4 regions of the Martinezella lusitana genome follow, and region 1 is predicted to be linked to each of the others. Evidence: predicted binding sites of a transcription regulator. Region 1 holds the regulator's gene; each other region holds the start of a gene.
The links. The regulator PhoB, encoded in region 1, activates phosphate uptake and scavenging genes when phosphate is short. The targets are predictions, from matches to a motif close to TGTCATNNANCTGTCAT.
Positions count from the first base shown of each region.

Region 2: HB780_RS06165 (glycerophosphodiester phosphodiesterase) is a predicted target of PhoB. The motif match lies at 1,056-1,072, and genes of this name have one in related genera.
Region 3: HB780_RS23960 (DUF2794 domain-containing protein) is a predicted target of PhoB. The motif match lies at 2,127-2,143, and genes of this name have one in related genera.
Region 4: HB780_RS15920 (esterase-like activity of phytase family protein) is a predicted target of PhoB. The motif match lies at 1,946-1,962, and genes of this name have one in related genera.

Region 1 covers NZ_CP050308.1:3,055,544-3,060,941, forward strand. Annotated here, with positions in the region: gene pstA (phosphate ABC transporter permease PstA) at 1-677, shown strand, start outside; gene pstB (phosphate ABC transporter ATP-binding protein PstB) at 692-1,507, shown strand; gene phoU (phosphate signaling complex protein PhoU) at 1,559-2,272, shown strand; gene phoB (phosphate regulon transcriptional regulator PhoB) at 2,304-2,987, shown strand; gene HB780_RS28480 (GcrA family cell cycle regulator) at 3,075-3,611, opposite strand; gene HB780_RS28485 (aspartate aminotransferase family protein) at 4,040-5,239, shown strand.
Region 2 covers NZ_CP050307.1:661,300-666,697, forward strand. Annotated here, with positions in the region: gene HB780_RS06160 (LexA family transcriptional regulator) at 205-888, shown strand; gene HB780_RS06165 (glycerophosphodiester phosphodiesterase) at 1,176-2,033, shown strand; gene HB780_RS06170 (Pls/PosA family non-ribosomal peptide synthetase) at 2,163-5,398, opposite strand, start outside.
Region 3 covers NZ_CP050308.1:2,101,416-2,106,813, forward strand. Annotated here, with positions in the region: gene HB780_RS23945 (Bax inhibitor-1/YccA family protein) at 1-68, shown strand, start outside; gene HB780_RS23950 (GNAT family N-acetyltransferase) at 188-745, shown strand; gene HB780_RS23955 (outer membrane protein) at 987-1,610, shown strand; gene HB780_RS23960 (DUF2794 domain-containing protein) at 1,705-2,106, opposite strand; gene HB780_RS23965 (DUF1223 domain-containing protein) at 2,366-3,109, opposite strand; gene acnA (aconitate hydratase AcnA) at 3,373-5,398, opposite strand, start outside.
Region 4 covers NZ_CP050308.1:433,502-438,899, forward strand. Annotated here, with positions in the region: gene parE (DNA topoisomerase IV subunit B) at 1-1,880, shown strand, start outside; gene HB780_RS15920 (esterase-like activity of phytase family protein) at 2,025-3,158, shown strand; gene HB780_RS15925 (AI-2E family transporter) at 3,300-4,478, shown strand; gene HB780_RS15930 (GNAT family N-acetyltransferase) at 4,494-4,892, opposite strand; gene HB780_RS15935 (DUF2336 domain-containing protein) at 4,986-5,398, opposite strand, start outside.

The DNA.
Region 1 (5,398 bases):
CCGGCCTCGGCGTCGCGCTGATCGGTTCGCTCTATCTGATGCTGACCGTGCTGGTGCTGGCATTGCCGGTCGGCGTCGCCGCCTCGATCTATCTCGAGGAATTCGCGCCGAAGAACCGGCTGACGGATCTGATCGAGGTCAACATCAACAATCTCGCCGCCGTGCCGTCGATCGTCTACGGCCTGCTTGGCCTTTCGGTGTTCATCAACGTCATGGGCCTGCCGCGTTCGGCCTCGCTGGTTGGAGGACTGGTGCTCAGCCTGATGACGCTGCCGATGATCATCATCGCCACGCGTTCGGCGTTGCGGGCGGTGCCGCCATCGATCCGAAGTGCGGCGCTAGGCCTTGGCGCCTCGCGGATGCAGGTGGTGTTCCACCATGTCCTGCCGCTGGCCATGCCCGGCATCCTGACCGGCACGATCCTCGGGCTGGCGCATGCGCTCGGCGAAACCGCGCCGCTGCTCTTGATCGGCATGGTCGCCTTTGTCGCCAATTATCCGACGTCGCCGCTCGATCCGGCGACGGCCCTGCCGGTGCAGATCTACATGTGGGCGAGCGAAGCCGAACGCGCCTTTGTCGAGCGAACCTCCGGGGCCATTATCGTCCTGCTCTTCTTCCTTGTTGCGATGAACATCGGGGCCATCCTGCTGCGTCGTCGCTTCGAGCGGCGCTGGTAGAGGGAGAAGACGGAATGAACATGATGACGGAAGCCGCAGGCGAGAAGGCATTGGCCAGGAAGATGACGACGATCCCCTACAAGATGATCGGTCACGATGTCTCGGTCTATTATGGTGACAAGCGCGCGCTGTTCGGTGTGGACCTGAACATCCGCGTCAATACGGTCACCGCGCTGATCGGCCCGTCCGGCTGCGGCAAGTCCACCTTCCTGCGCTGCTTGAACCGCATGAATGACACGATCGACACCTGCCGCGTCACCGGCAAGATCACGCTCGACGATCAGGATGTCTATGACAGCGCCATCGACGTCGTGGAGCTGCGCGCCCGCGTCGGCATGGTGTTCCAGAAGCCCAATCCCTTCCCGAAGTCGATCTACGAGAACGTCGCTTATGGCCCGCGCATTCACGGGCTTCACCGCTCCAAGGCCGATCTCGATCATATCGTCGAAACCAGCCTGCAGAAGGCCGGTCTCTGGGGCGAGGTGAAGGATCGGCTGCAGGAAGCCGGAACCAGTCTGTCCGGCGGCCAGCAACAGCGCCTCTGCATCGCTCGTGCCGTCGCCGTCAGCCCGGAAGTCATTCTCATGGACGAGCCGTGCTCGGCGCTCGATCCCATCGCCACGGCCAAGGTCGAGGAACTGATTCACGAGCTGCGGGAAAACTTCACGATCGTCATCGTGACGCATTCCATGCAGCAGGCAGCCCGTGTCTCGCAACGCACCGCAATGTTTCACCTCGGCCATTTGGTCGAGGAGAACGATACCGATAAGATGTTCACTAATCCCGACGATTTCCGCACGCAGGATTACATCATGGGCCGTTTTGGTTGATGATGTCCCGCGCGCGGCTACCATCACAAGTTTCACCCTGAGGATAGAAAAATGGTCTCTACTCACATTCTCTCTGCCTACGACGAAGACCTGAAGTTCCTGACGCGCCGCATTGCCGAAATGGGCGGCCTGGCGGAGCAGATGGTCAGCGACAGCGTCCGCGCGCTGGTGCACGGCGATGTTGCTCTTGCGCAAAAGGTCATCTCCGACGACGTCGTCCTCGACCATGCCGAACGCGAAGTCGGCGACAAGGCAATCGTCACCATTGCTCGCCGGCAGCCGATGGCCGCCGACCTGCGCGAAATCATGGGCTCCATTCGCATCGCCGCCGATCTGGAGCGCGTTGGCGACCTCGGCAAGAACACCGCCAAGCGCGTCATCGCCGTGCAGGGCACCGGCGTTCCGCGCAGCCTGGCGCGGGGTATTGAGCATCTTTCCGAACTGGCGCTCAGCCAGCTCAAGGAAGTACTCGACGTCTACACGACCCGTTCGCCAGACAAGGCCGTGTCGATCCGTGAGCGCGACGAGGAAATCGACGCGATGTACACCTCGCTCTTCCGCGAGATGCTGACCTACATGATGGAAGATCCGCGCAACATCACCACCTGCACGCATCTTCTCTTCTGCGCCAAGAACATCGAGCGCATCGGCGACCATGCCACCAACATCGCCGAGACGATCTATTACATGGCGACCGGCAGCCAGCCCGAGGGCGAGCGCCCGAAAGACGATACCGCCAACACCGTCGGTGCGCTGACGGAATAACGAAGACGCCAAGAAAGGAGACCAGAGACACATGGTTCCGAGAGTTGCTGTTGTAGAAGACGAAGAAGCGCTCAGCGTTCTGCTGCGCTACAATCTGGAGGCCGAAGGCTTCGAGGTCGATACCATTCTGAGAGGAGACGAAGCCGAACTTCGCCTCCAGGAGCGCATCCCCGATCTTCTGATCCTTGACTGGATGCTCCCCGGCGTGTCGGGTATCGAGCTCTGCCGCCGGCTGCGCATGCGGCCGGAAACGGAGCGCCTGCCGATCATCATGCTCACCGCCCGCGGCGAGGAAAGCGAGCGCGTACGCGGCCTTTCCACCGGCGCCGACGATTATGTCGTCAAGCCGTTCTCGACGCCGGAGCTGATGGCTCGCGTCAAGGCGATGCTGCGCCGTGCCCGTCCGGAGGTCCTCTCCACGGTTCTGCGCTGTGGCGATATCGAACTGGACCGCGAGACCCATCGCGTCCACCGCAAGAGCCGCGAAGTGCGGTTGGGGCCGACGGAATTCCGCCTGCTGGAATTCCTGATGGCTTCGCCGAGCCGCGTCTTCTCGCGGTCGCAACTCCTCGACGGTGTCTGGGGACATGACATCTATGTCGACGAACGCACTGTCGACGTCCATGTCGGACGCCTGCGCAAGGCGCTGAACTTCTCCAATATGCAGGATGTCATCCGCACCGTTCGCGGCGCGGGTTATTCCATGGAAGCCTGAGCGGGAAACCGGTCAGCCATCCAACATAGCGGCGGAAACAGAAAACGGGCCTTTCGGCCCGTTTCTTTCATTCAGCTATAAGGCATCTCAGCCGCGCGGTTGAGCCGCAGGCCGGCGCCGTTCATGCACCGGCTGGTAGGCCAGGCGCTGATGGTAGCCGCAATAGGGCGATGCATCCGGGCTATCATTGCCGCAGAAGTGGAAATCATCCTTCAGCGGATCGCCGACCGGCCACTTGCAGGTGCGTTCGGTAAGTTCCGTTAGACCGAGGCGGCGCGAGATCGGAACGACCACATTGGAGGCCGGACGATATTCGATCTCGTTGACCGTATCGATCTCGACTTCTTCCTTGAGCATCGTTGCGCCCTGCTGACGGGTAACCGTGCGGGTTGCAACGCGCGAGGCGTAGTTCGGTGCGCGCGGCGCCGAAGTGTTGCGCTTCTGTGCCCGGGCCGCAGTTGCCGTGCCGCCTGCCTTCGCTCGGCCCGGCAGGCTCAAGCGATGTACCTTGCCGATGACGGCGTTACGGCTGACACCACCGAGCTGTGCCGCGATCTGGCTCGCGCTCAAACCCTCGGACCACAGCTTCTTCAGCTTCTCGACGCGTTCGTCTGTCCAATTCATGCCCTGTCTCCGCTGTCGCGTTTCCGATGGCAGAATCCTTCACCATTGCCTCAGATGGGATCGAGGCACGAAACGCTTAAAAAATTGTGGTGACTAGTTCCGCCGCATGCAGTCTAGTAATTGAGATTTAACCTAGTGTGAGGCTGACTCCGTGACAAGAGTCGCATGATTCCTGGGGAATCGATTTCGGGGTTTTCCCCAACTTGCTTGTGCAAGCGTGGCATTTTTGCAATATTAGCAACTAGAGACATACCTCTCGCCGAGGGGCGCTCTGCTGCGTCCGCGAAATTGCCTGTTTTGTTGACATCGCGGTGCAAAACATCAATAGTACCCACGCCGCCGCAAGGCGGCATTTTTGATTTTTCCGGGCCCGTTTCACTTGAAGGAAACGATTGGCCCTAAAGGTTGTGATCGAGGAGACATGCGCCATGGCTGAAACCGCGCCGCTTTATGACACCTATATGCGCGCCCCGCTGCGGTTTGAGCGAGGAGAGGGTGTATGGCTGTTCACGGAGACCGGCGAGCGCTATCTCGATTTCGCCGCCGGCGTCGCGGTGAATTCGCTTGGCCATGCGCATCCCCATCTGGTTGCGGAGTTGAAGGCGCAGGCCGACAAGGTCTGGCATCTGTCGAACCTCTATGAGGTGCCAGGCCAGGAGAAGCTGTCGAAGCGCCTGACGGAAGCCACCTTCGCCGACAAGGTGTTCTTCACCAATTCCGGTGCCGAGGCGCTGGAATGCGCAATCAAGACGGCGCGGCGTTACCAGTTCTCCAAGGGTCATCCCGAGAAATTCCATATCATCACATTCGAAGGTGCGTTCCATGGCCGCACGATCGCGACGATCGCCGCGGGCGGCCAGGAGAAGTATCTCGAAGGCTTCGGCCCCAAGGCGCCGGGCTTTGACCAGGTGCCCTTCGGCGATCTTGACGCCGTGCGCGCTGTCATCACCGATGCGACGGCCGCCATCCTCATCGAGCCCGTGCAGGGCGAGGGCGGCATTCGCCCGGCGACCAATGAATTCATGCGCGGCCTGCGCCAGCTCTGCGATGAGCATGGCCTGCTTCTGATCCTTGACGAAGTCCAGTGCGGCGTTGGCCGTACCGGCAAGCTCTTTGCCCATGAGTGGGCTGGCATTACGCCTGACATCATGGCCGTGGCCAAGGGCATCGGCGGCGGCTTTCCGCTCGGCGCGTGCCTGGCAACCGCCGAAGCGGCATCGGGTATGAAGGCTGGCACACACGGCTCGACCTATGGCGGCAATCCGCTCGCCATGGCAGTCGGCAATGCCGTGCTCGATATCGTGCTGGCAGACGGCTTCCTCGAACATGTGCGCGACATCACCCTGGTGTTCCGTCAGGGCCTCGCCTCGCTTCAGGATCGTTTCCCCGATATCATTGAGGATATCCGTGGTGAGGGCCTGATGATGGGTATCAAGGCCGCCATTCCGCAGGCGGAGCTGCTGCAGGCGATCCGCGCGGAGCATATGCTGGGCGTGCCGGCTGGCGATAACGTTATCCGTTTGCTGCCGCCACTGGTGGTGACCGCAGAGGAAGCGCGCGAAGGCATTGCCCGCATCGAACGCGCTGCAGAATCCGTGCGCGCTGCTCGCGTCAAAAAGTCGGCTTAAATCCAGCGCCCGTTGATTGGGGCGGATTACTGCGCCGCACGTCCATACGGACGCGCAAAGGACGCAGTAACACTTAGAATGGCGCATAAGCCTTTCCTTAAATCGGTTCCGATTTAAGGGGTTATGCGCGCCCCACGCGGGCGTTGTTGTTTTTTAGAG
Region 2 (5,398 bases), on a different replicon from region 1:
TGGCGTGGGGTAGGTGTTGAAACAGTGTCGCAACTATATTCGCGAAATATCGCAAATTAGTCAACCGAAAACCGCGAAATGTCGCGGTCAGAGTTCGGGGTTTGCCGGATTTCGTGAAGTCAGAGATAAGGTGCTGAAATTGATAACGATTTTCTGGAGCTTTCATGCGTCTACAAACTCTGACGCACGGTCAGAGTTCGCGAAATGACGGGAACTATGTTTGGGGAGCGGCTGCTAGAAGCGATTGGCAGCGAATCGGTTCACGCGTTTTCGAAAAGGGCTGGCGTTAGTGACAGCACGCTGCGCGGCTATCTAAAAGGCAATATGCCGGCAGCGGATACTGCCCTGACGATCGCGGATGCAGCTAATGTAAACCTGGAGTGGCTAGTCTCAGGTCGTGGCCCGAAAGACAGAAAAATACCGGAAATCAGCGTCAACGGGCGATCTATTGATATTCGTGGTCGCGTAATGGATGATTTTGCCTTTATTCAACGCTTGGACGTGCACGCATCAGCCGGAAGCGGCGCTATAACAATCACTGAGGACGCTATTGAGCTTCTTGCCTTTCAATCTGACTGGCTAAAGTCGCGCCATATCAACCCGACTTCTGCGAGAGTGTTGACCGCCAAGGGCGATTCAATGGAGCCGACCATTCGTGACGGCGATATCCTTCTCGTCGATACGTCGATCACCAGCGTACGTGACAACGCCATCTACATCGTCGTCTACGGTGGCCATGTCCTTGTAAAACGGGTCAATTTGCGCCGGAACGGCTCTTTGGTGCTGATTTCTGACAACGATCGGCATGCGCCGGAAGAAGTACCAGAGAGCGAAGTGCTCGACCTCCACATTGCCGGGCGAGTAATGTGGTTTGGTCGGTCGATATAACTGCATCGCTGATCTGACGATGGGCGCGCTTTTGCCATTTGATCTTGCGCGCCCTCTGCGGGCAACTAATCCCGCTCGGTCCTCGGATCACCCTGTAAATAAAGGCTTATCCCGTTCCTTCTCGGTAAATCCCGCTTAATCCCGGTCTGTGCCATCTGTTATTGCGGGTTACAGCTCTATGGCATTTTCGGCACAGGCGACGTCGTCCTGTCACAATTTTCGTGATAGCAGGCTCGCGCGTCGAACGAATGCGGAGCCAGATCGAAATGACGAACAGCAGATCCACAATGCCTGATCGCCGCGGCCTCCACATTGAATTGGATGGCCATCGCTGTCTCCTCAAATGGCATCGCGGACGGCGCTTCGTTGGCGACATCGCATTCACGCAAGCACGAATCATCGAGGGAATGACGATCGGCGCCAGCATGGAGATCGATCTGCAACGCTATGGCGGCGACGGTTTCGTTGTGCTGCATGACGAGGATCTGCATCCAACGACCACAGGCAAGGGCGCGCTCATCACAGCCACGCGCGACGATTTTGCCCGTCTGCGTCTTCGTGATGGTGATGGAAACCAGACGGCTCACCCGATCCTGCTGATTGAAGACCTGGCGGCTCTCATCCGTGACGCCGGCTATTCGCCGGATGCGGTGCTGCAAATGGACCTGAAGGCGCCATCCTCCAGCATCGGCGGAGGTGATATTGCCGCCTTTGCGAAGGCGATCACTCCGGTCGCACGATCCGTCATCCTTTCCGCTGGCGATGCGGAAGCGGTCGAGCGACTGTCGGAAGCTGTCCCCGATATGCCGATCGGCTACGATCCCTGCCACAATGGCGCGAGCGAACGGTTGCGTGAAAGCCGGGATTTCGCAGGATTTGTTGCTGACGCCATCGCTGCATCTCCGCGCGCGGGGATGATATATCTCGCACACGAGCTGATATTGTTCGCCGATGCCGAAGGGTTCGACTTGATCGGGGCGTTTCATGCCCATGGCCTGGAGGTCGATGCCTACACCATTCGCGCGGCAACAAACGAAATACTGCCGAAAGTGATGCGACTTCTCGCGCTCCGGGTGGACCAGATCACCACCGACGATCCGGTCGGTCTGGAGGCGCTGGTAGCAGAGGAAAGCTCAGGTAAATAAACCGCGGCCGTTTTGGACGAGGCCAAAATGGCACGTCCCGCCCACCCGAAACCGGGTGGACAAGGATAGCGCGGTGGCGTCTGCCACGATCAGGGTGACCCGGCGAAGAGGCGTTGTCGCGACGGGCGCTTACGCTGCGGCGGAGGGCAGGATCTCGCTTTCGTTTGCAGGTACTGCGTCTTGCGTCGCATGAACCGCCTGTGCGGGGGTGCCGGCCCAGGATGTCCCCGCCGGAATGGTCTCGCCCTTCATCACGAAGGTCAGGAGACCAATTTCAGCGAAATCTCCGACGCTGGCATCATGCAGTACGGTACTGCCGGAGCCGATCGTTACCCCGGCGCCGATCTTGATCCGGCCCACTTTCATGATGCGGTCTTCGTAAAGATGGGTCTGGGGGCAGGAGCCCATGTTGAGGACGGCATGGTCGCCAATCTCCGTGCAATCGAACTCGCAGATATCGGTCGTGTTGATCCATGTGCCGCGACCGATCTTGGTGCCGAAGGGGCGTAGCAGCCATGGCAGGAAAGGCGTGCCGCGCAGATAGTCCAGAAGCGCCTTGCTGGCGAGCCCGCCATAGAAGACAGCGACGGCCTCGGTGCGCATCGCCCACCAGGACCACATCGGCTTGTTCATGGGCTTGTAGGTGCCGATCAAGGTCCATTTGAACGCGACAGCCATCAGGTACAGGATGGCGGAGGTCGCCAGTCCCGTTGCCATCAGCATGCAGAATAACCTGCCCCAAGCTGCGTCATTGATCGCGTCCGCCAGGAGATTGGCGGTTGCCAGTGCCATCACGATGAGGATGGCCGTCGGCAGCGAGGTGTGCATGGCCTCGAACACGATGCGCACGAGGCGCATGCGCATTGGCGGTGCATAGGTGCTGGCAGCGGCTGCTTCCAACCTCTGGCGGGTTGGCAATTGGAAAGCCGGGCTGCCGCACCAGGTTTCTCCCGCCTTCACATGCAGGCTATCAGGCAAGCGCGTCTTGATGCCCACCAGCGCATCGTCCTCGATTATCGCCCCCTGGGAGATGACGGAGGAGTTGCCGAAGAAGCAACGGTCCCCGGTCTTAAGGCGCTTGAGGGTCATCCAGCCATTCTGGATCTCCTCGTCGCCGAAAACGGTTTCGTCGCCGATGAAATTGTCGCGGCCCATCTCGATGAGGTCGTAGCGGCCTGCGAAACTTGCCGAGATTTCCGTGCCCTTGCCGATCTTGGCGCCCATCAGGCGATACCAGTTGCGCATGAAGACGGTGGCGTAGAGCGAGTTGAGGGTTTCGAGCATCGCCTCGGTGGTCAGGCCAACGACCCATTTGCGGAAATAGAGATTGCCGAAGATGGAATAGCGGCCGGGCACGACACGGGGCAGCAGCACCCAGCGCAGGGCGACGACGACGGCCATCGACACGACGATCAGCACAAGGGCTGCGGGCCAGGCGAGTGTAGTGACCATCCACCAGGAAAGAGGTTCGTCGCTGCCGGGCGACAGCCACTGTTGCGCGACGGTGAACAGGAAGAAGGCCGGGAAGATCGGCAGGAGCCCAATGACCATGCTCAGATTGTAGGCGATGAAATAGCTGACAAACTGGAACAGGCGCGACACGGCGCCCAGCTCGGGATGGTCGGGCTCCGCCGATGGCTCTACCATCGACGTCTGACGAGCTGGCGAGCCGTCCCAGCGCGTATGGGCCTCGACATTCGTTTCGGCTGCAATTGCGGTGAGATCGCCGATGACCGCGCCGTCGCCAATCTTGACGTTGTGGCCGATAACGCAGCCGTTTCCGATCTGCACGCCTTCGCCGATGTCGATGGTCCCGACATGCACCTGATTACCGATGACTTCGACGTTGGCAAGCTTGAGCCTGACGCCGAGGCTCGCCCGGGCCCCGATGCGCACTAGGTCGATTGCACCCTCTTCGAAATCGTCGATCATGGCATCGCGGCCGATATCGGCTCCCAGCGCCCGCAGATAGAAGCGCATCAGCGGCGAACCCTTGAGGAATTTCGGCGCCGTGAGCTGGACAATGCGTTCCATCAGCCAGATGCGGAAATAATAGGCGCCCCACAACGGATAAACGCCGGGGCGGGTGCGGCCGATGATCAACCATTTAAGACCGACAACCATCAGCTTCTCGCCGAGATTCAGGCCGATGTAGATCGCGCAGAGAATGAGCGCTTCATCCCACCAGGGGGAGCCATCCTGAACAAGTAGAATGGATGCCAGCAGCAAGCCGATCCATTGCAGCGTGGCAAGCGCGATGATGAAGGGTAGCACAACAGCCTGAGCCAGGCCGCAGAGAAAGCGTCGACGCCAGGGAACGGGCGTGAAATCGACGCGATCCGGCTCGGAAGAGTGATCGGCGCTTGCTTCCAGGATTGCGGCGATGCCCCGCAGAGTGCGGCCGGCATAGACGTCGCGCAGCGCGATGCCCGCGAGCGGCTTGATCTTACGGACCTCGGACACGAACCGGGCTGCCAGCATGGAGTGGCCGCCGAGCTCGGTGAAGAAATCCGCTTCGAAGTTGACCACGCGGAGGTGGAGCACTTCGGTTGCCGCCTTCAGGAGCTGCGCCTCGGTCCAGCTGCGCGGCGGCTCCTGGGTTTGGGTCGCCTGATCGTTTGCCAGCGGTATAGCGGCAAGCGTCTTCCTGTCGATCTTGCCGGAGGCCAGCCGTGGCAGCGACACATGGCTTTGCCAAGCGGCGGGAACCATATAGGGCGGCAGCTTGGTTGCCAAAGCGGCGCGTGCGCGCTCACGGTCGAAGGCATTGCCTGATGCCACGATATGCGCAACCAGCATGTCCTCGCCGTCAGCCGGCCGGTGGACGACGACCGAGGCCGTCTTTACATCCGCAAGCTCGCCGATGACGGTTTCGATTTCGCCGAGCTCGATGCGATATCCGCGTATTTTCACCTGATCGTCGATGCGCCCGAGAAAATGAAGTTGGCCTTCCTCGTCCATCAGTACGGCGTCGCCGCTGCGATAGAGTACCGGGTCGCCATGAGGGGCAAAAGGGTTGGCAACAAACTTGGAGGCAGTGAGCTGCGGCAGGTTTCTGTATCCGGCCGCGACGCCCGGCCCGCCGATGAGCAGTTCGCCAGCGTCGCCGCGCGGAACGAGGGCCAGGTTTTCATCGACGACGTAGGCCGTCATATTGGCGATCGGGCAGCCAATCGTTATCGACCGCGATGGGTCGAGCTCGGCATAGGTTGCCACCACCGTCGTCTCGGTCGGACCATACGTGTTGATCAGGCGGCGGCCGGGCCGCGAAAACCGGCTGACGATCGCGGGCGGACAGGTCTCGCCGCCGACGATGATGACACGCAGGCTTTCGACATCGCGCTCCAGCATGGTGAGCAGCGTCG
Region 3 (5,398 bases), 950 kb from region 1:
TGTCGCTCTACCTCGACTTCATCAACCTCTTCATGTTCCTGCTGCAGTTCATGGGCAACCGTAAATAATCGCAGTGACGTGAATGAAAGTTCGAAAAGGCGGCTCCGGCCGCCTTTTCTGTTTGCCTTATCTCTGCGCGCGATTTTATATCGGCGTCTCCAAATCGCAGATCAGGCAGTAAAACCAGATGTCCTTCCGCCTTCGCCAGGCCGCCCCGAACGACCTCCCCCAGATTACCGCCATCTATTGCGACGCTGTTCTGAACGGCACGGCAAGCTATGAGATCATCCCGCCGGACGAGGACGAGATGGCAAGCCGCTTCCAGGCGATCCGGAACAAGGGCTATCCCTATATCGTCGCCGAGGACGAGGGCGGCAAGCTTCTCGGCTATGCCTATGCGTCTGCCTTCCGCACACGGCCGGCCTATCGCTGGATGGTCGAGGATTCGATCTACCTTGCCCCGGAAGCACGGGGTCGCGGCCTCGGCAAGCTCCTGCTGGCAAACCTGATAGAAACCTGCGAAGCCCTCGGCTTTCGCCAGATGATCGCCGTCATCGGCGGTGCTGCACCCGCCTCCATCGCCGTTCACCGTGCCGCCGGCTTCGCGGAGACCGGCCTGCTGAAAGGGACGGGCTACAAGCACGGCCGCTGGCTGGATACGATGCTGATGCAGAAGGCGCTCGGCGAAGGGGCTGAAACGGACCCCGATCCCTCGGCCTATCCGGGGACGATGTTCAGCGAGTAAGGCAGCCTCTGCTTTTCCCTCGGAGAAGAGCCAATTGCGATCGGATGCGCTCCGCAACATTTCTCAACATTAAAGCAGCCACCGCAATATTCGATTCGCTATTTTGGCTGCGATAACGTTCCCCTAACCGCCGATTTCCCGACTTGTTCAGAGATTCGTTTTCCCTCGCATTGAGGCAGGGCCGCACGCTGCGGCTCGTGGGCATCGCATTGGCACATATGAATTATAGAAGGAAATAGATATGAAATATCTGCTCATTTCGGCTTTGCTTGCACTGACCTCGACCTCCGCGGTTGCCGCTGATCTCACCGAGGAGCCTGTTGCCGCCGCGGCTCCGGCTTCAGTCTTCACCTGGTCCGGCCCCTATCTCGGTGTCCACGGCGGCGGCGCGATCACCAAGGGCAGCTTCAAGTTCGGCAGTGGCGACCAATCCGAAGACTTCAAGGGCGGCCTTTTCGGCAATTTCTTCGGATACAACTATCAGTTCGACAAGGTCGTCATCGGCATCGACGGCAATATCGACTACAACTGGAACAACAAGGCTGTCGCCAATGCATCCAGCGTCGGCACTGATTGGTCGGGCGCGGTTCGCGGAAGGGTCGGTTATGCTTTCGACAACCTGCTGATCTACGGCGCGGCCGGATGGACCGCCGCTCGCGGCTTCGCCGACGTTCCTGGTTCAGGCGACGGCAAGGTCATCTTCAACGGCTGGACGGCCGGCACCGGCGTCGATTATGCCTTCACCAACAACATCTTCGCTCGCGCGGAATACCGCTACAGTGATTTCGGCAGCAAGGAATTGCAGGGCGTGAAGAGCGACCTCACCGAACAATCGATAAACCTGGGCGTCGGCTTGAAGTTCTAATTTCGGCGCTATCTGTCGCTACACAAAGCCCCGCTCACCGGCGGGGCTTTTCGTTTGTTCCCCAGTCGATGATCACCGGCGATGCCAGACGAGATCACTTCTCCACCAGCTTCAGCTGCTTGTCGAAAATCTTCAGCACCTGGCTCAGCTCATGGCCGCGCTTCAGGATCATGCCATTGGTGTTGACCACGCTAAAGGCACCCTGCTTGACGGCAAGCTTCGGGTTTTTCTCGATGCGGAAGAGCGGCAGTTCGCCGCAGCGCTTGAAGACGGAGAAGACGGCCTTGTCCCCGAGATGGTCGATGGCATAGTCGCGCCACTCGCCCTCGCCGACCATGCGGCCGTAGATCCACAGGATCGCGTCCAGCTCCCTGCGATGGAAGGTTACCGGCAGCGGATCCCTGCTCTGTTTATAGTCCCTGAGATCAACGACGATGGAAGAATTGGTGTCGACGGAACGGCTTTCGCCGTGTCGTAAATCCGGCTGATCAGTCATCAATCCCCCAGGGGCTGGTCATGACAAGAGGATGACAGTTTGCCTCAGCCGCACCAAATTGCAAGACCGGCGGTCACTCACAAATTTTTACGTCGGAGAAAAGCATCTCTGCGGCGCCGTATTTCAGCCAAAACGACGCCCCATTTCCGGAATTATTGGTAATTGTTTGGCGCCGCCGCGCCAAACGGCCCGGCCGGGGGCGCGTCGACCGAACCCCAGCCCCGAATGCGTCCTCGCCGGGCACCTCACCGAAATCTGATCAGCCGTCAGAGCCAATCGTCAGCACCGTCGCGCCGATGATCGCCGCCGGGTCTCCCGACGACGTGGAGGATTGCAGCAGAACCGCCATGCCGCGCCGGCCGTCCTTGTCCAGGACATTGGCGGGCAGCACCACATTCATTTCCTTGCCATCCCACATGCCGACGGTCTCGACGTCCGAAACCGCATGCAGATAGGCAATCTGTTGACCGTTATTTTCGCCACCCTTGGGGGAGACCAGCTGTTCCTTGTCGAAATAGGCAACGACCACATTCGCCTTGCCCTGGCCGGCACCGATCTTGATTTCCAGCTCGTCGCCCTTCATCGCGGCGCTCACCGCGACCGTCAGGCCCTTGCCCTGGTGCTGAAAGCCGTCGAGCTTGACATTGATGCCGTCGAAGTCGGCACCACTCATATGGTCTCGTCCATTGATGATCGCCTGCGGCGTATAGACCCCGCTGCGGCCCATCGTCCGCGCATAGGCATACTGGCGCGCCGTATTGTCCTTGGACGCCATCGTGTCGTTCCAGCCGAGATAGTTCCAGTAGTCGACATGATAGGCAAGCGCCACGACGTCGCCCTGGCGGATCAGCTTGCGAAACGCGGCATCAGCAGGCGGGCAGGACGAACAGCCCTGCGACGTGAAGAGCTCGACGACCCCCTTGATCTTGGCAAGCTCCTGCGCATGCAGCGAACTCGCGAGCGCGATGCCTGCCAGAAGTGAAACCGAAAATCGAAGGCGCATGCCGTGATACCTCTTTCTCAGACGCTGAAGGCCAAAGCCAAGACAGCACCCTGAAATCGCTTGCCGCTTTTCAGGGTATCCGTAAAGCTCTCATCAAGCCTGATAAATCTGAAACAAGAGATAATAGCTAAGCGCGATGACTAAAAGTCACGAAGGGGTGAGAGAAGGCCCTGAGGCCACCACACCGAACACATCAGCGTGAAAAACATGACGCCGCCGGAGAAGTTTCCCCCGGCGGCGTGCAAAGATGGCTTTAACGCCGATCAGGCAGCGAGATCACGCAGAACCGTCTGCAGGATGCCGCCATTGTTGACGTAGACGACCTCATCCAGCGTATCGATACGGCAGATGATCGGGATGTCGCGGACTGTGCCGTCGCCATAGGTGACCTTGGCGATCTTGCGCTCGCGCGGCTTGATATCTTCCAGGCCCTCGATCGAGACGACTTCATCGCCCTTGAGGTCGAGGGTGGCCCAGGTGGTGCCGTCCTCGAAGACGAAGGGGATGACGCCCATGCCGACCAGGTTCGAGCGATGGATGCGCTCGAAGGACTGGGCGACGACGGCGCGCACGCCGAGCAGGTTGGTGCCCTTGGCAGCCCAGTCGCGCGATGAACCGTTGCCATATTCGACACCGGCGAAGATCACGAGCGGAACGCCCTCGGCCTTGTACTGCATGGCCGCATCGTAAATCGACATCTCTTCCTTGGACGGATAGTGGATGGTGTAGCCACCTTCCTTGCCGTTCGGGCCGAGCATGTGGTTGCGGATGCGGATGTTGGCAAAGGTGCCGCGCATCATGACTTCATGATTGCCGCGACGCGTGCCGTACTGGTTGAAGTCGGCAACGCCGACACCATGACCGATGAGGTAAGCACCAGCCGGCGAGGCAGCCTTGATCGAACCGGCCGGGGAAATGTGGTCGGTGGTGATCTTGTCGCCGAAGAGGCCGAGAACGCGGGCACCCTTGATGTCGGAAATGCCGGCGCCGGTCTTGCCCATGCCAACGAAGTAAGGCGGGTTCTGCACATAGGTCGAGTTATCGTCCCAGGCATAGGTCTGGCCCGGAGGAATCTGCACGGCCTGCCAGTTGGCATCGCCCTTGAAGACGTCGGCGTACTTGGATTCGTAAAGTTCGCGGGTGACGTATTTCAGGATGAATTCCTGGATCTCATGCGAGGTCGGCCAGATGTCCTTGAGGAACACCGGCTTGCCGTCCTGGTCTTCGCCGATCGGTTCGCTGGTCAGGTCGAGCTGCACCGTGCCGGCGAGCGCATAGGCGACGACGAGCGGCGGCGAGGCCAGGTAGTTGGCCTGGACGTCAGGCGAGATACGACCTTCGAAGTTGCGGTTACCGGAGAGAACGCCGGAAACGATCAGGCCCTTGTCGTTGATCGTCTTCGAGACCGGCGCCGGCAGCGGGCCGGAATTGCCGATGCAGGTGGTGCAGCCGAAGCCGACCAGATTGAAGCCGAGCTTGTCGAGATCGGCCTGCAGGCCGGACTTGGCGAGATATTCGCCGACGACCTGGGATCCAGGTGCGAGCGACGTCTTGACCCACGGCTTGGTCTTCAGGCCCTTGGCAACGGCGTTGCGGGCGAGAAGGCCGGCGGCGATCAGCACCGACGGATTCGAGGTGTTGGTGCACGACGTGATGGCGGCAATCGCCACGTCACCATGGCCGAGATCGAAATCCGTGCCTTCGACCGCATAGCGGTTCGAAAGCTGGCCGGGCTTCTTGTATTCGGTGTCCAGCGAGCCGGCGAAACCGGAGGCGATGTTTTCCAGAGGAATACGGCCTTCCGGGCGCTTCGGGCCAGCCATGGCCGGCACGACGTCGCTAAGCTCGAGTTCCAGCGTATCGGTAAAGACGATGTCGGCGCCGTCGTTGTCACGCCACATGCCCTGCGCCTTCGAATAGGCTTCGACCAGTGCGATACGATCCTTCGCGCGACCGGACATGTCGAGATAGTTCAAGGTTTCCTTGTCGACCGGGAAGAAGCCGCAGGTCGCGCCGTATTCCGGACCCATGTTGCCGATGGTAGCACGGTCGGCGAGCGGCAGCGCGTCTAGGCCGGGGCCGAAGAATTCGACGAACTTGGAAACAACGCCCTTCTTGCGCAGCATCTGCACGACGGTCAGCACCAGGTCGGTCGCGGTGACGCCTTCCTTGAGCTTGCCGGTGAGCCTGAAGCCGATAACTTCCGGCAGCAGCATGGAGACCGGCTGGCCGAGCATGGCGGCTTCAGCTTCGATACCACCAACGCCCCAGCCGAGAACGCCGAGACCG
Region 4 (5,398 bases), 1.3 Mb from region 1:
TGCGCATGCGCCCCGGCATGTATATCGGCGGCACCGACGAGAAGGCGCTGCATCACCTCTTCGCCGAAGTCATCGACAACTCCATGGACGAGGCCGTCGCTGGCCATGCCGATTTCATCGAGGTGCATCTCGATCAGCGCGGCTACCTGACCGTCACCGACAACGGTCGCGGCATTCCGGTCGAAAACCATCCGCAGGTGCCGGGCAAGTCGACGCTTGAGGTCATCATGACCAAGCTGCATGCCGGCGGTAAGTTCGACGGCAAGGCCTACGAGACCTCTGGCGGTCTGCATGGCGTCGGCGTCTCCGTCGTCAATGCGCTCTCCGACGATCTCGAAGTCGAGGTGGCGCGCAACCGCAAGCTCTATCGTCAGCGTTTTTCGCGCGGTGTGCCGCAAGGTGGGCTTGAGGAACTGGGCGATGTCCATAATCGTCGCGGCACCCGTGTCCGCTTTCATCCCGATCCGCAGATTTTCGGCGATCACGCCAAGTTCGAGCCGGCCCGCGTCTTCCGTATGGCCCGCTCCAAGGCCTATCTTTTCGGCGGCGTCGAGATCCGCTGGAGCTGCGATCCGGAACTGGCACCGGCAGGCTCGGATGTTCCCGAAAAGGCTGTCTTCCATTTCCCCGGCGGCCTGAAAGATTATCTCAAGGCGACGATGGGCAATGAGTTCACCGTCACCCGCGAAATATTCTCCGGCAAGTCGGAGAAGGGAACCGGCCACGGCTCGATCGAATGGGCGATCACCTGGTATGGCGGCGACCCGCAGGTCCATTCCTATTGCAACACCATTCCCACTCCCGAAGGCGGCACGCACGAGGCCGGCTTGCGCATCGCGCTGACCAAGGGGCTGAAGAACTACGCCGAGCTGACGCAGAACAAGCGCGCCGCCGGCATTAGCACCGACGACGTGATGATCTCTGGCGTCGGAATGCTCTCCATCTTCATCCGTGAGCCGGAATTTGTCGGCCAGACCAAGGACAGGCTGGCGACCGTCGAGGCGCAGCGTATCGTCGAAAACGCGTTGCGTGATCCTTTCGATCACTATCTCACCGATAATCCGACCGAGGCAGAAAAGCTGCTGGAATGGGTGATCGAGCGCTCCGAGGAGCGCCTGCGCCGCCGCAAGGAAAAGGAAGTCAATCGCAAGTCGGCTGTGCGCAAGCTGCGCCTGCCGGGCAAGCTCGCCGATTGTTCGCAGAACACCGCCGAAGGCGCCGAACTCTTCCTGGTGGAAGGTGATTCGGCTGGCGGCTCCGCCAAGCAGGCACGCAACCGCATGAACCAGGCGATCCTGCCGCTGCGCGGCAAGATCCTCAATGTCGCCAGCGCCGGCCGCGAAAAGCTCTCCGCCAACCAGCAGATCTCCGATCTGGTCCAGGCGCTCGGTTGCGGCACACGTTCGAAATACCGCGAGGAAGATCTCCGCTATCAACGCATCGTCGTCATGACCGATGCCGACGTCGACGGCGCTCATATCGCTTCGCTGCTGATTACCTTCTTCTATCAGGAAATGACCGAACTGATCCGTGGCGGACACCTCTTCCTGGCCGTGCCGCCGCTCTACAAGATCACGCAGGGATCGAAATCCATCTATGCCCGCGACGACGCCCATAGGCTGGAGCTGATGGAGAGCGATTTCAAGGGTAAGGGCAAGGTCGAAATCAGCCGATTCAAAGGCTTGGGCGAAATGCTTCCAGCGCAGCTTAAGGAAACCACGATGGACCCGTCGAAACGCACGCTGTTGCGTGTCGTGATCGACGAGGTGGATTTCGAAGGCACGCGTGACGCCGTCGATAACCTCATGGGCACCAAGCCCGAGGCCCGCTTCCGCTTCATCCAGGAACGTGCGGCATTTGCGGAAAATCTGGATATCTGACAGCCGCGCTTCGGCGGCTGTGGCAAAATCGATTTGCCGATATTTTTAGGGGATGGAGCGCGATCCGTAACGAAAGCGTCATGAGCGGATGCATAGATGCGGCGCAAACCCGCCAGCTCATGATCCGGATGTAATGATATCGCCATGATGAAGCCCTTCCTGACGACCGCCGCTCTTGCCTTTCTTCTTTGCACCACAGCCCGCGCCGCCGATGTCGGTGCGGTTGTCGATGTGCCCTGCCCCTTCGGCGACTGCAAGGCCGGCATCAGCCTTTCCTATCTCGGCGAATACGACATTCCGACGGGTTTCATGGAAAACGGTGTTGAGGTCGGTGGTCTCTCGGGCATCGATTTCGACCCTTCGACCGGCCACTATATCTCGATCAGCGACGACCGTTCCGAAAGGGCGCCGGCTCGCTTCTACCATCTCGATATCGATGTCGGCGCTGACAGCCTCAAGGGCGTGACGGTGCTTGATCATGTCACGCTGACGGACAAGAACGGCCAGCCTTTCGCGTTCCGTACGGTTGATTCCGAGTCGATCCGTATCGGCAAGGATGGCATCTACTGGAGCAGTGAAGGCGACGGCAAGGCGCTGTTGCCGCCTTTCGTGCGTGTCGCCAATCGCGATGGCAGCTTCGTGCGTGAATTGCCGTTGCCGGAAGGTTTTGCGCCGACCGCCGATAAAAGCACCGGTATCCGCGACAATCTCGCCTTCGAGGGCCTGACGTTCCTCGCCGGCGGCGACCTTCTCGTCGGCACGGAGTCCGCGCTTTATCAGGACGGGCCGATGACGACGCTGACCAATGGCGCGCTTGCCCGCATCATCCGCTACGACGCGGTCACGGGCGAACAGAAAGCGCAATATGTCTATCCGGTCTCGCCGATCCCGCAGGCGTCGACCAAGCCCGGCGGCTGGAACGATTTCGGCATGTCGGAAATCCTGGCGCTGGACGACCGGCATGGGCTGTCGGTTGAGCGCGGCTATGCGCAGGATATCGGCAACTCGGTGGTCATCAACATGTTCGATCTCGATGGCGCAACCGATGTTTCCGCTATTCCGTCGCTCGCCAAGACCGATCAGCGCATCGTGCCGGTGCGCAAGACCCAGGTGATGGATTTGCGCGCGCTTGGCCTTGCGCCCGACAATATCGAGGGTGTTTCCTTCGGTAAGGCGAAGGATGGCACGGATGTGCTGATCTTCGTTGCCGATAACAATTTCAATCCGACGCAGAAGACCCAGTTCTTTGCCTTCAAGGTTCTTCGTCGGCCATCCTGAGCACGTCGCTTCTTGCCCGCATTGGTAGTCGTCGTGCCGTCACGACAACGGATTATATAGGCTTTCAGGTTGTGGCCCTTGAATCGGCCCAGATCATAGCTCATAACCGGTTGATCGAATGAAAAAGGTAAAGCAAGTCCGGTGGGTGTATTCGAACGTCAAAAGCCGAGGGAACCACGGTGGCTGGGGCCTACCGCACCTTCACGCATGGCCCTCATTCCGTCCATTTCGGCGGCACGCTGGCTGCTAATCCTGATTGCCGCGGCGGGAATTTATTTCTTCTATGGTTTTCTGATACCTGTGCTGGCAGCGGCCGTGATCGGTTTCGCGACCTGGCCGCTCTATAGCGAGGTGTTACGCCGCACGGGCGGCAACACGACACTTGCAGCAACCATTGCCATCGCCTTCATCGTCACCTTCCTGGTGCTGCCGATCGTGCTTTCGGCCGTCTATATGGTCGGTGAAGTGCGCGAATGGTTTGCCTGGGCCGTGCATGTAAACCGAGATGGCGCTCCACCGCCGCAGTGGATTCTGGCGCTGCCGATGGTCGGATCCTGGCTTGGCGATCAGTGGACGCAATATGTCGGCAGCCCTGGTTCCATCGGTGAATTGGCCCAGATCGTCAGTGGCGCGCATATCGGGAATATCTACCGCGCAGTGCTTGCCGCCGGCGGTGGCGCGTTTCATGTCATCCTGACTTTGCTTTTCATGCTGATCGCCCTGTTTTTCATCTATCGCGACGGCTCGAGGTTTGTCGGCCAAGTCGATCTTCTGGGCGAACGTATCCTGCCGAACCGGTGGGAGCGGATCTCCCGCGTAATACCGGCGACGATCAGCTCCACGGTCATGGGTATGACGCTGATCGCCATCGGTGAGGGTATCGTGCTTGGCGTCGCCTATTGGATTGCCGGGGCACCCTCGGCCATCACGCTCGGTGTTCTCACAGGCGTCATGGCGCTCATACCGGGCGGCGCGCCGCTCTCCATGTCGCTCGTCTCGATCTATCTGATCGCCAGCGGTTCGCTATGGGCCGGTGTGGCGCTGTTCGTCTGGGGCACGGTCGAACTCTTCATCGTCGACAAGACATTGCGGCCGAAGCTCGTTGGCGGACCGATCAAGCTACCCTTCCTGCCGACCTTTTTCGGCCTTGTCGGCGGCGTCAAGACCATGGGCTTTCTCGGCCTGTTCATCGGCCCGGTGCTGATGGCCATCATCGTCGCGATCTGGCGGGAATGGATTCGCGAGGCGGAGTTGAGCGAGGAACAACATGCCCAGGAGCCGGAACTGCAGCTGCGCATCAGGGATGGTTCTGAGGGCTGATCGCGCTTCCCAGTCTTACGGAAGCGTCTTTTCCATGAACAGGCTGAGCGGATCGGGCTTATATTCCCCGAACGGTTCGATCTCGACATAGCCAAACTTGCGATAGAGAGCGATGGCTTCCGGCTGGTATATGCCGGTTTCCAGCCGCACCGCAGTCAGCTTCTTTTCCACCGCCTTCTCTTCAAGCAGCTCCATCAGCCTCAGAGAGAGCTTGCGTCCCCGGGCAATTGGATCGACGAACATGCGCTTGATCTCCGCCGTGCCATCGCCGGCCTCGACCAGTGAGCAGCAGCCGACGATATCGCCGGCCAGCCGCGCTACCCAGAAGGTCACTTCAGGCTTTTCCAACGAGCTTAGATCTAGCAGGTGGTTGCTCTCGGCAGGATAAAGCGATTCGGCATAGGCGCTCGACATATCGAGGAGACGGATAACACCGTCCTGGCGCGGCGATTCAATGGCAATGGTCAGCAAGAAGTAGCTCCTGAAGGCTTTGAAGGCCGATCAGTATCACGCTGCCGCCAGCGCTGCAAAGCTCCGTGCCGTCTGCCGCCGTTCGGCATTGGCAAGCTTCTCCACCATGTCCAGTAACTGTATCGCCGCGCCGGATGAGCGCTCGGCGACGTGGAATTTGCGCATCAACCGGGTCGAGACATTATCCAGCATGCTGCCGCCGGTGGTACGTGACGCCTCGCGCCAGATCAGGGTCGCCTCGACGAAGACAATGCTGATATCGCGCGGCAGGCCGGCGGATTCATAAAGCGCGCGCACGGCATAGACACGCCCGGTCGACAGGATCGAACGGACCCGCCGCTCGTCGCAGCCGGAGAGGTTCGTAATCGCGCCGGCGAAGAAATCGACCTTCCCGGAGCAAAGAGCGTGCATCAGGAAGGCCGGTGTCAGCCAGCCGGACTGCCGCAGAT